One region of the Streptosporangium sp. DT93 genome, then DNA from elsewhere that is predicted to be linked to it. Evidence: riboswitches for the same ligand, from Rfam matches in the RefSeq annotation. Region 1 holds a riboswitch; the other holds the start of a gene.
The links. A riboswitch is a leader RNA that binds a small molecule or an ion and turns the genes downstream of it on or off. The one in region 1 is predicted to bind glycine.
Positions count from the first base shown of each region.

Region 2: linked by a shared signal. The riboswitch ahead of gcvP (aminomethyl-transferring glycine dehydrogenase) and the one ahead of gcvT (glycine cleavage system aminomethyltransferase GcvT) in region 1 are both predicted to bind glycine.

Region 1 is NZ_JBNCLF010000007.1:233,561-241,138, reverse strand. Features, by position in the region: gene gcvH (glycine cleavage system protein GcvH) at 61-453, opposite strand; gene gcvT (glycine cleavage system aminomethyltransferase GcvT) at 450-1,541, opposite strand; glycine riboswitch at 1,575-1,670, opposite strand; glycine riboswitch at 1,671-1,769, opposite strand; gene ACLQ2R_RS18060 (gamma-glutamyl-gamma-aminobutyrate hydrolase family protein) at 1,938-2,633, opposite strand; gene ACLQ2R_RS18055 (3-oxoacyl-ACP reductase) at 2,678-3,442, opposite strand; gene ACLQ2R_RS18050 (aldehyde dehydrogenase family protein) at 3,447-4,796, opposite strand; gene ACLQ2R_RS18045 (glutamine synthetase family protein) at 4,799-6,154, opposite strand; gene ACLQ2R_RS18040 (FadR/GntR family transcriptional regulator) at 6,242-6,964, shown strand; gene ACLQ2R_RS18035 (hypothetical protein) at 7,025-7,578, shown strand, end outside.
Region 2 is NZ_JBNCLF010000025.1:69,785-77,362, reverse strand. Features, by position in the region: gene ACLQ2R_RS35210 (bifunctional nuclease family protein) at 1-307, shown strand, start outside; gene ACLQ2R_RS35205 (MerR family transcriptional regulator) at 452-1,072, shown strand; glycine riboswitch at 1,088-1,179, shown strand; gene gcvP (aminomethyl-transferring glycine dehydrogenase) at 1,354-4,215, shown strand; gene ACLQ2R_RS35195 (hypothetical protein) at 4,468-5,301, shown strand; gene ACLQ2R_RS35190 (hypothetical protein) at 5,460-5,783, opposite strand; gene ACLQ2R_RS35185 (alpha/beta family hydrolase) at 5,941-6,561, shown strand; gene ACLQ2R_RS35180 (DUF5999 family protein) at 6,766-6,957, opposite strand; gene ACLQ2R_RS35175 (TetR/AcrR family transcriptional regulator C-terminal domain-containing protein) at 7,317-7,578, opposite strand, start outside.

The sequences.
Region 1 (7,578 bases):
GCGTGGGCGGCCACGCGCGCCCGGGGACGCGCGTGGCCCGGGTGTGACGGAGCGGGAGGTTCAGGACTCGCCCGAGGTGAGCGCGGCGTACTCCTCCGGCGACAGCAGGTCGTCGGCGGAGCCCTCCAGGCGGATGCGGAACAGCCAGCCCTCCCCGTAGGAGTCGGCGCCGACCAGCGAGGGGTCGTCCACGGCGGTCTGGTTGACCTCCACGATCTCACCGCTGACCGGTGTGAAGATGTCGCTCACCGACTTGGTCGACTCGACCTCGCCGACGGTGTCGCCGGCGGTGACCGTGCTGCCGACCTCGGGGATGATCTGCACGTAGACCACGTCCCCCAGCGCCTCGGCGGCGTAGGCGGTGATCCCCACGGTGAGGGTCAGGCCGTCATCCACTCCTGAGACCCACTCGTGTTCCTTGGTGTAGTGCAGGTCCTCGGGAATGCTGCTCATTGTGTCCTCCTGTAGAAAGGCAGTGCGACGACCTCGACCGGTTCGCGGCTGCCCCGGATGTCGACGGCCAGTCCCGACGACAGGCCGTTGTCCACGTAGGCCATGGCGATGGGCCTGCCCAGCGACTGCGAGGGCGCTCCGCTGGTGACCTCCCCGACGACCGCGCCGTCGGCGGCGGCCACCACCGGATACCCGTGCCGGGGCACCCGGCGGCCGTTCGTGACCAGGCCGACCAGGCGGCGGCCCGGCGGGACGTCCCTGAGGGGTTCGAGGGCGGCCCGGCCGACGAAGTCGCCCGGCTTGTCAAACCTCACCACACGGCCCAGCCCGGCGTCGAACGGGGTCAGCGCGGCCGAGAGCTCGTTGCCGTAGAGCGGCATGCCCGCCTCCAACCGGAGGGTGTCACGCGCGGACAGGCCGGCCGGGATCAGCCCGTGCGAGGCGCCGGTCTCGCTGATGGCGCACCAGATCGCCTCGGCGTCCCCGGACGCGACGAACAGCTCGAACCCGTCCTCACCGGTGTACCCGGTACGGGCGATGAGCGCCTCGCGGCCCGCGACGGAGGCGGGCAGGCCCGCGTAGTACCTGAGCCCGCCCAGGTCGGCGTCGGTCAGGCCGGCCAGGATCTCCGCCGAGCGCGGGCCCTGGATCGCGACCAGCGCGTACCCCTCGGAGCGGTCATCGGTCACGGCGTCGAAGCCCTTGGCGCGGCCGGCCAGTTCGGCGGCGACGCGCGGGGAGTTGGAGGCGTTGGCGACGACCATGAACTCCTCGGGGGCCAGCCGGTAGACGATCAGGTCGTCCAGCACGCCGCCCTCGGTGTCGACGATCATCGTGTAGCGGGCGCGGCCGGGCTCCAGCGCGGACAGGTGGCCGACCAGCGCGTAGTCGAGCGCCTCGGCGGCCTGCGGGCCGGTCACGAAGATCTCGCCCATGTGGGAGAGGTCGAACAGGCCGGCCGCCCGGCGGACCGCGTTGTGCTCGACGGACTCGCTGCCGTAGCGGAGCGGCATCAGCCAGCCCGCGAAGTCGGTCAGCGTCGCGCCGAGAGCCTCGTGCACGCCGCGCAACGGCGTAGATCGGGACATGTGCACACCTCAGGCAGGGGACAGATGAGATCATCCTCCCCCTCTGTCATGGGTGCCTGAGAGTTTCATCCGGTTTTTGCCCGGACTTTCACCTTCGGCGAGGCCACGGGGCCTGCTTTCCAGAGAGCACCTACCCGCACGGTCCTTTGCCTTGAGAGGTTCGCGGGGAGGGCTTGCTCCTTCAGGGGTCCTGGCCTGGATGTCAGGACGCTCTCCCGCGCGGGATTCATCGGTGTCACCGCCACCCTAACCGCCCGCACCGTCCGAGCGGAATCCCCCGCCCCGGCCGGCTCCCGTGTCAGGGGGCGCCGGTGTCCCGAGGCCGGTGCTCGGCGCAGTCCACGCGCAGCTCGGCGTCCCCGAAGGGGGGGGCGAGTCTCTGCCCGGTCGGGCCGGTCAGGGGGCGGCGTGCCGGACCAGGGCCTCGAACAGGGCCGACTCGTCGTCGGCCTCGGGGTGCCACTGGACGGCGACGGCGAACGGGTGGTCGTCCAGCTCCACGGCCTCGATCGTGCCGTCCTCGGCGTGGGCGGTCACGGTCAGGCCCTCGCCCGGCCGGTCCAGGGCCTGGTGGTGGTAGTGGGCCACGTCCACGGTGTCGGTCCCGAAGACCTTCGACGTCCGGCTGCCGGGGGCCAGGCGCACCGGCATCCTGCCGTGGCTCCCGGGTGCCGGGGCGTGCCCGGAGTGGCCGACCACGTCGGGCAGGTGCTGGTGCAGGGTGCCGCCCAGGGCGACGTTCAGGATCTGCATGCCCCGGCACACCCCCAGGAAGGGCAGGCCCCGCTCCAGCGCCGCCCGGACCAGGTCCAGCTCGGCGTCGTCGCGGAACGGCCGGACGTGACCGGTCCTGGCGTGCGGCTCCTGCCCGTACCGCTCCGGGCCGACGTCCCCGCCACCGGCCAGGATCAGCCCGTCCAGCCGCTCCACCAGCGGCGCGGGCTCGCCGGCCGGGGGCAGGATCACCGGCTGCCCGCCCGCGCGGGCCACGTGGTCGACGTAGTCGTAGGGCAGCAACGCCGTCGTCGTCTCCCACACGGTGAACCGGGCGGGCTCGACGTAACAGGTGATGCCGATGACGGGACGGGACATGATCTTTTGCCTTACCTTGCTCTTTCCCGGAAACCCGGGATGTTCTACAGCGGGGTGACGTACGCACCGGAGATGCCGCCGTCCACCAGGAACTCCGAGCCGGTGATGAAGCTGGCGTCGTCCGAGGCGAGGAACGCCACCGCGGCGGCGATCTCGGAGGCCTCGGCGAAGCGCCCCAGCGGGACGTGCACCAGGCGGCGCTGGGCCCGCTCGGGGTCCTTGGCGAACAGCTCCCGCAGCAGCGGCGTGTTCACCGGCCCCGGGCAGAGCGCGTTCACCCGGATGCCCTCCCGGGCGAACTGCACGCCCAGCTCGCGCGACATGGCCAGCACCCCGCCCTTGGAGGCGGTGTAGGAGATCTGGCTGGTCGCCGAGCCCATCACGGCCACGAACGACGCGGTGTTGACGATCGACCCCTTGCCCTGGCGCCGCATGTACGGGATGGCGTACTTGCAGCACAGGTAGACCGAGGTGAGGTTGACCTCCTGGACCCGGCGCCAGGCGTCGATGCCGGTCTCCAGGATCGAGTCGTCCTCCGGCGGTGAGATGCCCGCGTTGTTGAACGCGACGTCCACGCTGCCGTAGGTGTCGAACGCGGTCCTGAACACCCGGTCCACGTCGTCCTCGACGGTCACGTCGGCCCTCACGAACAGCCCGCCGACCTCGGACGCGGCGGCCGAACCGGTCGCCTCGTCCAGGTCCACGCAGACGACGCGGGCGCCCTCCTCGGCGAACCGGCGCGCGGTGGCCAGGCCGATCCCGCTTCCGGCGCCGGTGATCACGGTCACCCGGTCCTGCAGACGCTGCATCGCTTTACCCCTCCTCGGAGATGAAGACGTTCTTGGTCTCGGTGAACGCCGCCAGCGCGTCCGGTCCCAGCTCACGGCCGAGCCCCGACTGCTTGAAGCCGCCGAACGGCGTCCAGTAGCGGACGCTGGAATGCGAGTTGACGCTGAGGTTGCCCGCCTCGACCGCCCGGGCCACCCGCAGCGCCCGGCCGACGTCACGGGTCCAGATGGACCCGCTCAGCCCGTACGGGGTGTCGTTGGCGATCCGTACCGCGTCGGCCTCGTCGTCGAACGGCACCACCGACACCACCGGCCCGAAGATCTCCTCGGTGAACGCCCGGTCGCCGGTCGAGCGCGGGGTCAGGACGGTCGCCGGGTACCAGAACCCCGGCCCCTCGGGGCACGATCCCCGCAGGTGGGGCGGCTCGGTGACGTAGGAGGCGACCCGCTCGCGGTGCTCGGCGCTGATCAGCGGGCCCATCTCGGTGCCCTCCTCGCGCGGGTCGCCGACGCGGACGCCCAGCACCGCCTCGCCGAACCGGGCCATGAACTCCTCGTAGGCGCTCCGCTGGACCAGGATCCGCGAGCGCGCGCAGCAGTCCTGTCCCGCGTTGTCGAACACCGCGTACGGCGCGGTCGCCGCGGCCTTCTCCAGGTCGGCGTCGGCGAAGACCACGTTGGCGCTCTTGCCGCCCAGCTCCAGCGTGAGCCGCTTGACCTGCCCGGCGCAGACGGCGGCGATCTCCTTGCCCACCTCGGTCGACCCGGTGAACACGATCTTCGACACGCCGGGGTGCGCGACCAGCCGGGCGCCCGCGACCTCGCCCTCACCGGGCAGGACCTGGAGCACCCCCTCGGGCAGGCCCGCGGCCAGCGCCAGCTCGGCCACCCGCAGCGCGGTCAGCGGCGTCCACTCGGCGGGCTTGACGATCACGGTGTTGCCCGCGGCCAGCGCCGGGGCCACACCCCAGGTCATGACGACCATCGGGAAGTTCCACGGCACGATCACGCCGACCACGCCCAGCGGCTCCCTGAACGTGACGTCCAGCCCGCCGGGCACCGGGATCTGCAGGCCGTGGTCGCGTTCGGGCGCCCCGGAGTAGAAGTCGAGGACGTCGGCGACGTTGCCCGCCTCCCAGCGGGCGTTGCCGATCGTGTGCCCGGCGTTCGCGACCTCCAGCAGCGCCAGCTCCCCGGCGTGCTCGCGGACCAGGGCGGCGAAGCGGCGCAGCAGGCGGGCACGGTCGGAGGGGGAGACCCTCCGCCAGGCCGGGTAGGCGCGCCCGGCGCGTCCCACCGCCTCGTCGACCGCCGCGGCGTCCGCGGGCTCGATGTCGGCGAGCACCTCTTCCGTCGCCGGATTGATGATCTTCACGCTCACATCCGTTCGAATCCCCGGAACAGCTCCCAGTCGGTCACGGCCGCGTCGTAGGCGGCCAGCTCGACCCGGGCGTTGTTCGCGTAGTGGGCCACCACGTCCTCGCCGAAGGCGTCCCGGGCGAAGGAGGAGCCCTCCCAGAGCTCCAGCGCGTCCCGCAGCGTGTGCGGAACCGTTTCCGCCCCCGACGAGTAGGCGTTCCCCCCGAACGCCTCCTCAAGCGGCAACGCGTTCTCGATGCCGTGCAGCCCGGCCGCGATCAGCGCCGAGACGGCCAGGTAGGGGTTGACGTCGCCGCCGGGCACCCGGTTCTCGATCCGCAGCGACGGGCCGTGGCCGACCAGGCGCAGCGCGCAGGTCCTGTTGTCCACCCCCCACTTGACCGCGGTGGGCGCGAAGCTGCCGGGGACGTAGCGCTTGTAGGAGTTGACGTTCGGCGCGTACAGCAGGGTCAGCTCGCGCATCAGGGCCAGCTGACCGGCGATGAAGCGCTCGCCCACCGGCGACAGGCCGTGCTTGCCCGACGATCCTCCGCCCCCGGCCATGACCGGCTCCCCGTCCCCGTCCCGCAGCGAGATGTGGATGTGGCAGGAGTTGCCCTCGCGCTGGTTGGGCTTGGCCATGAAGGTGATCGACATCCCCTCCTGGGAGGCGATCTCCTTGGCCCCGTTCTTGTAGATCGAGTGGTTGTCACAGGCGGCCAGGGCCTCGCCGAAGCGGAAGGCGATCTCGTGCTGGCCCAGGTTGCACTCGCCCTTGGCCGACTCGACGTACATCCCGGCGCCCTCCATGCCGAGCCTGATCCGGCGCAGCAGCGGCTCGACCCGGGCGGTGCCGAGGAGGGAGTAGTCGACGTTGTAGAGGTTGGCGGGGGTCAGGTCCCGGTAGCCCCGGCGCCAGGCGTCCTCGTAGGTGTCGGCGAAGACGACGAACTCCAGCTCGGTCCCGACGAACGCGCCCCAGCCGTGCCCGGCCAGCCGGTCGAGCTGGCGGCGCAGGATCTGCCGGGGCGAGGCGGTGACGTCGGAGCCGTCCTCCCACAGGAGGTCGGCCATCACCAGGGCCGTCCCGTCCTGCCAGGGCACGCGGCGCAGTGTGGACAGGTCGGGCTTCATGGTGAAGTCCCCGTAGCCCCGCTCCCAGGAGGACATCGCGTAGCCGTCGACCGTGTTCATGTCCACGTCGACCGCCAGCAGGTAGTTGCAGCCCTCCGAGGCGTGCCCCAGCACCTCCTCCAGGAAGTAGCGGGCCGAGAGTCGCTTGCCCTGCAGGCGCCCCTGCATGTCGGCGACCGCCAGCAGAACGGTGTCGATCCGCCCCGCCCGCACCTCGTCGTGAAGCTCGTCGGTGTCCACGCGCCCTCCTCGCCGGAGTCTTATTGGGCTATTGTCAGACCATTGACGTGCAGCGAGGGGAGCCTTGTCAAGGGCCGGAGGTGAGATGTGGACGAGGTGTCGCGGCTGGTGACCGTGCTTCGGCCGGTACGTGCCGGAAACGCGTTCGAGGAGACCGTGGAGCGGCTCCTCCAGGTCATCAAGCTCGGCCTGGTGGCCGAGAAACTGCCGCCCGAACGGGAGCTCGCCGCCCAGCTCGGCATCAGCAGGGTCACCCTGCGTGAGGCCATCCGGGCGTTGCAGGACGCCGGCTATCTCAGCGTACGCCGTGGCAGGTACGGCGGCGCGTTCCTCACCTACGCCCCGCCCCGGCCGCGCCAGGAGGACGAGCTGCGCCGGGCCGTCGTGGACATGGGCACCGACGACCTGGAGGACGCGCTGACGTTCAGGATGGCGGTGGAGTGCGGGGCCGCCCAGGTGCTCGCCACCACCGAGCTGACCCGGGAGCGCCGCGACGCCCTGCGGGAGCGGTTGCAGGCGGTCAACTCGGCCAACCCCGACGACTACCGCCGTCTCGACACGGCCTTCCACCTGTCGATCGCCGAGCTGACCGGCTCGGCGCTGCTGACCGCCTGCTGCGCCGACGCCAGGCTCCGGATCACCGACCTGCTCGACGCGATCCCGATCCTGCAGCGCAACATCGAGCACGCCGCGGTCCAGCACGCGGCGATCGTGGCCGCCATCCTGGCCCGGGACCCGGAGGCCGCGCGCCGGGCCGTGGACGAGCACCTGCAGGGCACCGGTGCCCTGCTGCGCGGCTTCCTCGCCTGACGCCGCGGGGTTCTCGCATAGCCTGATGGGCCGGTGGAGGATTTGTTCCAGGAACGGATCATGGACGCAGGACGGCTGCCGCTGTTCTGTTTCTTCGTCGCGCTGATCGCCGCCTTCCTGTTCACCCGGGTCAACGTCCGGCTGATCCGCGCCAGGATCGGCTGGTTCGGCAACGTCAACGTCGGCGAGATGCACATCCACCACGTGGTGTTCGGCGTGGTGCTCACCCTGCTGGGCGGGGTCTCGGGCCTCATCGTCTCCGGGGTCTCCGACGGCTGGTACGCGGTGACGGCGGCCGTCTTCGGAGCCGGGGCCGCCCTGATCCTCGACGAGTTCGCGCTCATCCTGCACCTGAGGGACGTCTACTGGGAGGAGGAGGGGCGCGCCTCGGTCGACGCCGTGTTCATCGCCGTCGCGGTCACCGGCCTGCTCCTGCTCGGCCTGCGTCCCCTGGGCTGGGGGGACTCCGACGGCACCCCGCTGGGCGCATGGCCGGCGGCCGGTCTCATCGTGGTCAACCTCGGGCTCGCCGTGATCACGCTGCTCAAGGGCAAGATCTGGACCGGGCTGGCGGGCCTGTTCCTGCCGCTCCTGCTGGTGCCGGGGGCCCTGCG
Region 2 (7,578 bases), on a different contig from region 1:
GCTCACCCATGACCTGTTCAGGGACGTGCTCGACGGGCTCGGCGTCCGGCTGAACACGGTCAACATCGTCGCCCTGCGCGACGGGATCTTCTTCGCCGACCTGGTCTTCTCCAACGGGGTGGAGGTGAGCGCCCGTCCCTCCGACTCGATCGCCTTGGCACTGCGCACCGGCGCACGTATCTTCGCGAGCGAGGAGGTGGTCCGGGAGGCGGGGGTGATCATCCCCGACGACCAGGAGGACGAGGTGGAGAAGTTCAGGGAGTTCCTTGACACGATCACGCCCGAGGACTTCGGCCGCGCGGGGTAGGAATTTCGGTGCATTTACGCTTCACGACGCGCCGGGTGGGGTCGTTGACTGGACTTGGCCCCAGTTCTACGGTGCAAGTGAACCCCACGGCCGTGCGTAAACCCCCAGATCAGGCCGTGGGATGAGAGAAAGCCGGAGGTCCGCGTGGCGGTCAGCAGCGGCGAGGGTAGAAACGCCGATCAGGATGACCCGGAACGGCGCCAGTCGGCACGTCAGCGCGCGGGTGAAGAGGGTCTGCTGTTCGACGGGGAACCGGTGAACGTGCCCGCCGATCTCGGCTACCGGGGCCCGACGGCCTGTTCCGCGGCCGGGATCACCTACCGGCAGCTCGACTACTGGGCGCGCACCGGCCTGGTCGAGCCCACCGTGCGGGCCGCGCACGGCTCGGGCTCCCAGCGGCTGTACGGCTTCCGCGACATCCTGGTCCTCAAGGTCGTCAAGCGCCTCCTCGACACCGGCGTCTCCCTCCAGCAGATCCGCATCGCCGTCCAGCACCTGCGCGACCGGGGCGTCAACGACCTCGCCGGGATCACCCTGATGAGCGACGGGGTGAGCGTCTACGAGTGCACCTCGCCCGACGAGGTCATCGACCTGCTCCAGGGCGGTCAGGGAGTCTTCGGCATAGCGCTCGGACGGGTCTGGCAGGAGGTGGAGGGCTCTCTGGCGGATCTTCCCGGCGAACGTGCGGAGTCGGGCGGCGGCCCTTTAGGCGATCATCACGCGGATGAGCTGGCCCGCCGCCGCAGGGCGCGGCGAACCGGGTAAGCTCGGACTCGCCATTGACCCTGTGCGGGAGAGACCCCGGCACGGCCGGGGCGCCGAAGGAGCAACCTCCCCGGAATCTCTCAGGCACCCTGTACCGCACGGACGAGGCAACTCTGGAAAGCAGGCACGCCGGCCAGGTGTGCCTCACCGACGGTGCAAGCCTCCCTTTCCCGGGCAGGTGAAGCTCTCAGGTCGCGGCGGCAGCCGTGATGACAGAGGGGGAGACTCCGGCCGCACGCCCGCGCCCGGCGCCGGTCTCCACCCCGTCTGGGAGGCTTTCCATGACCGATCTGTCCCCGCTCGCAGAGCTCGCCGCCCCGCCGTTCGCCACCCGCCACATCGGGCCCGACGACGACCAGCAGGCCCGCATGCTGGAGGCCGTCGGATTCGCCTCCGTCGCCGACATGATCGCGGTGGCCGTGCCCGAGGCGATCCGCTCGGCCGGGCGGCTGAACCTGCCCCCGGCGGCCTCCGAGGCCGAGGCCCTGGCCGAGCTGCGCGTCCTGGCCGGGCGCAACACCGTGCTCACCTCGATGATCGGCCTGGGCTACCACGACACGATCACGCCCGCCGTCATCCGCCGCAACCTCCTGGAGAACCCGGGCTGGTACACCGCGTACACGCCCTACCAGCCGGAGATCTCCCAGGGCCGCCTGGAGGCCCTGCTGAACTTCCAGACCGTGATCTCGGACCTGACCGCCCTGGACGTGGCGGGGGCCTCCCTGCTGGACGAGGCCACCGCGGCCGCCGAGGCGATGACCCTGGCCCGGCGCGCGGGCCGCGGCCCGTCGAAGGTGTTCGTGGTCGACGCCGACGCGCTGCCGCAGACCAAGGCGGTGCTGCGCACCCGCGCCGAGCCGCTCGGCATCGAGCTCCTCGAGAGCGACCTGTCCGGCGAGCTGCCCGACTGCTTCGGCGTGCTCGTGCAGTACCCCGGCGCGAGCGGCAGGGTGCGCGACTTCCGCGCCGTGGCCGAGGCCGCCCACGCCCGCGGCGCCCAGGTGGTCGCCGCCGCCGACCTGCTCGCCCTCACCCTGCTGGCCGCCCCCGGCGAGCTCGGCGCCGACATCGCGATCGGCTCCTCGCAGCGCTTCGGCGTCCCGCTGGGCTTCGGCGGCCCCCACGCGGCCTACATGGCGGTCCGCGACGGCCTCCAGCGTCAGATGCCCGGCCGCCTGGTCGGCGTCTCCCAGGACGCCGACGGGCGCCCGGCGTACCGGCTCGCGCTGCAGACCCGCGAGCAGCACATCCGCCGGGAGAAGGCCACCAGCAACATCTGCACCGCGCAGGTCCTGCTCGCGGTGATCGCCGGCATGTACGCCGTGTACCACGGCCCCGAGGGCCTGCGCAGGATCGGCCGCCGCGTCCACCGGCACGCCGTGGTGCTGGCCGAGGGGCTGCGCCAGGGCGGCGTCGAGGTCGTGCACGACACCTTCTTCGACACCGTGCTCGCCCACGTCCCCGGCAGGGCCGCGGCGGTCGTCGCCACCGCCCTGGACAACGGGGTGAACCTGCGCCTGGTCGACGACGACCACGTGGGCGTCACCTGCGACGAGCGGACCGAGCTGCTGCACCTGGAGCAGGTCCTGGCCGCCTTCGAGGTGGGCGGGATCGTCCCGGCGGACCTGGACGCCGCCGCGCACGACGCGCTGCCCGCCGCGCTGGCGCGCACCGGTGACTACCTGACCCACCCGGTCTTCCACGCCCACCGCTCCGAGACGGCGATGCTGCGCTACCTGCGCCGCCTCCAGGACAAGGACGTCGCGCTCGACCGGTCGATGATCCCGCTGGGCTCCTGCACGATGAAGCTCAACGCGACCACCGAGATGGAGCCGATCACCTGGCCCGAGTTCGCCGGCCTGCACCCCTACGCCCCCGAGGAGCAGACCCGGGGCTACCTGGAGCTGATCGCCGAGCTGGAGCGCTGGCTGGCCGAGGTCACCGGCTACGACGCCGTGTCGCTCCAGCCGAACGCGGGCTCGCAGGGCGAGTTCGCCGGGCTGCTGGCGATCCGCGCCTACCACGCCGCGCGCGGCGAGTCCGAGCGCGACGTCTGCCTGATCCCCTCCTCCGCGCACGGCACCAACGCCGCCAGCGCCGTCATGGCGGGCATGCGGGTCGCCGTGGTGGCCTGCGACGACGAGGGCAACGTGGACGTCGGCGACCTGGTCGCGAAGATCGGCAAGCACCGCGACCGGCTCGCCGCGATCATGGTGACGTACCCGTCCACGCACGGCGTGTACGAGGAGACGATCGTCAAGGTCTGCGAGCTGGTGCACGAGGCCGGAGGGCAGGTCTACGTCGACGGCGCCAACCTCAACGCGCTGGTGGGCCTGGCCAGGCTCGGCGAGTTCGGCGCGGACGTCTCCCACCTCAACCTGCACAAGACCTTCTGCATCCCGCACGGCGGCGGCGGCCCCGGGGTCGGCCCGGTCGCGGTCCGCGCCCACCTCGCCGACCACCTGCCCGGCCACCCGCTGCGCGCGGGCGACGGCAAGGGCGTCGGCCCGGTCGCGGCCGCCCCGTACGGCTCGGCCGGCATCCTGCCCATCTCCTGGGCCTACATCCGGATGATGGGCGCCGACGGCCTCAGGGCGGCCACCGAGCAGGCCATCCTGTCGGCCAACTACCTGGCCCGCAGGCTCAGCCCGCACTACCCGGTCCTCTACACCGGCCGGGGCGGCCTGGTGGCCCACGAGTGCATCGTGGACCTGCGCCAGATCACCAAGGAGACCGGCGTGACCGTCGACGACGTGGCCAAGCGCCTGGTCGACTACGGCTTCCACGCGCCGACCATGTCCTTCCCCGTCGCCGGGACGCTCATGATCGAGCCGACCGAGAGCGAGGACCTGGCCGAGCTCGACCGGTTCTGCGAGGCGATGATCGCCATCCGCGGTGAGATCGCCAAGGTCGCCTCCGGCGCGTACGACAGGACCGGCAACCCGCTGCGCAACGCCCCGCACACGGCCGACAGCGTGGCCGCCGACGAGTGGGAGCACGGCTACACCCGCACCGAGGCGGCCTACCCGCTGCCGTCGCTGCGCGAGGGCAAGTACTGGCCGCCGGTCCGGCGCATCGACCAGGCCTACGGCGACCGCAACCTGGTCTGCTCCTGCCCCCCGCTGGCGTCCTACGAGGACTGACCCCGCACCGCGCGGGGCCGGGACGGGCAACCCGGGCGAACCGGGTGATCCCGGCGGCCTCCGTGCCGTCCGGCCGGGAGTCTGCGGGCCCCGCGCGGTTCCGTGCCGGAAACGCTCGGGGAAGCGGCCCCGGTCCCGTGCGGATCATGCGGAAACCCCGTGCGGGCCGCAGATCCACGCGGAATGTGCCGGGACGGACGGCGCCCCGAGTCGTTAGGCTCGGGGCGTCTCCTTACCCGGGAAGGACCCTGCATGCCTGAGGTGGACACCCGTCCCTTGGACACCGCGCGACGACTGGCCGAGTCCGGCGACCTCGACGCCGCCGCCGTGATCTTCGCGGAACTGGCCGCCGATCCCGACGACCCCGATCGCGCCCAGGCGGCGGTGGGTCTCGCGGTCGTGCTCGGCGAGCGGGGGGACGTGGCGGGCTCCCGCGCCGCCGCCCGCACCGCCCTGGCGACCGGGCACCCGGAGTTCGCCGCCCAGGCCGCCTGCCTGCTCGCCGGGAGCTTCGAGCGCGAGGGCCTGGCCGACCAGGCGCGCGCCGCCTGGCAGGCCGCCCTCGGCGTCGGCCATCCGGCCTACGTCCCGCCGGCGCACATGGCCCTGGCGAGGCTCGCCACCGACGCCCGGGAGGCGGAGCGCTCCCTGCGGGACGCGCTGGCCACGGCCGACCCGGAGATCGCCTCTCACGCGGCGCAGCGCCTGGCGGAGGGGTACCTGGAGGACGGCGAGCCGGGTGAGGCCGCCCGGGTGCTCCTGGAGGCTCTCTCGGTGCCCGAGGTGACCGAGGTCGCGAGGCTGAGGGTGATGCTCGGCATCGCCCACCTGGACCTGGCGTGCGCCGAGTTCTCGGCCGCGGTCGAGGAGGGCGGTGACGGCGGTGACGGCGACGGCGGCGACGGCGGCGACGGTGGCTACGGCGGTGACACGGAGACGGGCGCGCTGGCCATCGAGCTGCTGGCCCGCACGCTTCCCCTGAGGGGGCGGGACGAGGACGCCGAACGAGTCTGGCGCTACGGTCTCGACAGCGCCGACGCCGACCTGGCCGGCGAGGTCAGGCTCCGCCTCGACCGGGACCTGTGACACCGGGCCGGCACGGGCCGACTGTGGCACCGGGCCGGCACGGGCCGACTGTGACGCCGGCGTCGGCACCGATCGACCGTGACGCCGGGCAGGCGCCGACCGCCGACGACGCCGGCCGGAGGGGCGGGCCGGTGGGGCGGGCCGGTGGGGCGGGGGCGTCAGTCGCGTCCCCGCCAGCCGCTCACGGCGTGGGCGAAGTTGATCGCGACGATGCCGCCCCAGGCCAGCAGCAGCCCGGCGGTGCCCGCCTCGGCCGCGGCGATGGCGGTCAGCGGGACGCCGATGCCCATCGAGCCCAGCGCGATCGCGGCCGACGGGTTCCTGTTCCTGTGCTTGCTCCGGGCCTTCGGGGCCTCGGTGGCGTGCATCTCCGCGTGCACCCGCTGGGCGATGGTCGCGTCGAGACGTGAGACGAACGACTCGATCAGAGCGGTCTCGTACTCCGGGCCGAGATCCCGGCGGGCCTCGACGGTGGCGCGCATGTCCTGACGGATATCGTGATGATTCTGCACCCTCCGATTGTTCCCCGCGCCCGCCCGTCCCGCATCGGTCGATAGGACGAGATCCATGCCCGTCTCCGCGAACCAGTCGCCCGAGGACGCCTCATCCTCGCGAGGTACGCCCCCGACGACGACGTCGGTGGAGATCGAGACCCCGCACGGGCCGGGACGGGTGGAGATCGACGAGGTGACCGGCCCGCGTTTCCTGCTCGTGCTCACCCACGGCTCGGCCGGGGGAGTGGACGCGGGCGACCTGCTGGCCGTACGGGACGCCACGACGGCGATCGGGGGGACGGTCGCCCGGGTGCTGCAGCCGTTCCGGATGCGGGGGGCCCGCGCCCCGGGGTCGGCCGTCAAGCAGGACGAGGCGTGGGAGGTGCTGGTGGCGGAGCTGCGCGGACGCTATCCGGGGCTGCCGCTGGTCCAGGGCGGGCGGAGCAACGGGGCCAGGGTCGCCTGCCGTACGGCGGGGGCGGTCGGGGCCCGCGCGGTGGTGGCGCTGGCGTTCCCCCTGCACCCGCCGGGAAAGCCGGAGCGCTCCCGGGCCGCGGAACTGCGCGCGGCCGGGGTGGACGTGCTGGTGGTGAACGGGGATCGCGACCCGTTCGGGGTGCCCGATGCGGCGGACGCCGCCCGTCTGGTGGTCCTGCCGGGAGAGGGACACGACCTCGGGAAGGATCCCGCCAGGGTGGGCGAGCTGGTCGCCGGGTGGCTCGACGCGACGATGCGGCCGCAGCCGCCGGAGACGGGGTCTGGGTGACCCGAGGTGACCTGAGGGGACCTGGGACGACCTGAGGTGACCCGGTCCGATGGGGATGACCTGACGCTCACCCGACGGGGTGGCCGTGTGTCCGATGCGGCGGCCGTGGTGGCCCGGGCCGGTCCGGGCCTCCGGGGACGATCCGCCGGGGTGGCGCTGCGCGCGCCGGTTCCCTCCGGGTGACCTGCCGGGGTGACCCGGTCGTCAGCCGACGCCCACCAGGGGACGGTGCGGCTCGATGACGGCACCGTCGGGGAGAAGCTCGCCGGTGTCGTCGAACAGCACCACACCGTTGCAGAGCAGGCTCCATCCCTGCTCGGGGTGGGCCGCCAGGGTGCGGGCGGCCTCGCGGTCCAGTGCGTCCGCGGACGGACAGGACGGCTCATGCGGGCACATCGGCGTGCCTCCGGATCTCTCGTGTCGGCTCACCCGGGTCACATCGGGCATGGAGTGGGCATCGGACATCCGGCGGCACCGTCACCGATGGGTCTCCGTTCCCACGTGTGACGGGGGACGAGCATCTGAATGTTGACATATGACCATACAGGCGCCCGTAACAGAACGGGGCCCGTACATCAAGCAGATCAAGTGTGCGATCGATCGCACCCTGGCGACATAGCCCGTTAGGACTGTTTACAGGCTGGAGAGGGCCAGTCCGTTGGGGCCGTGCCGGGTGATGTGACCTATGACACATCATGCCTGATATACGGACATTCGACCAAGAGCAACACGCCGAGCGCAGAGTAAACGATCGGTTACAGGTTCGTGACACGTGCTCGGCCCCGTGCGCCCAGGCCGGCCAGCAGGGCCTCCAGCCCGTGCTCGAAGTCGGCGTCCGCGCCGGGGCTGCCGCCTCCCCGCGACGGGGGGCGCCACGGCTCGTCGTCGTCGTCGGCCGGCTCGGCCCAGCCCGACTGCTGCACCTCCACCGCCACCGCCCCGAACACGTAGGCCCGCAGCGCCCGCACCGCCGCCGGAGCGTCGGCCAGCCCGGCGTCGGTGAGCTGGTCGATCTGC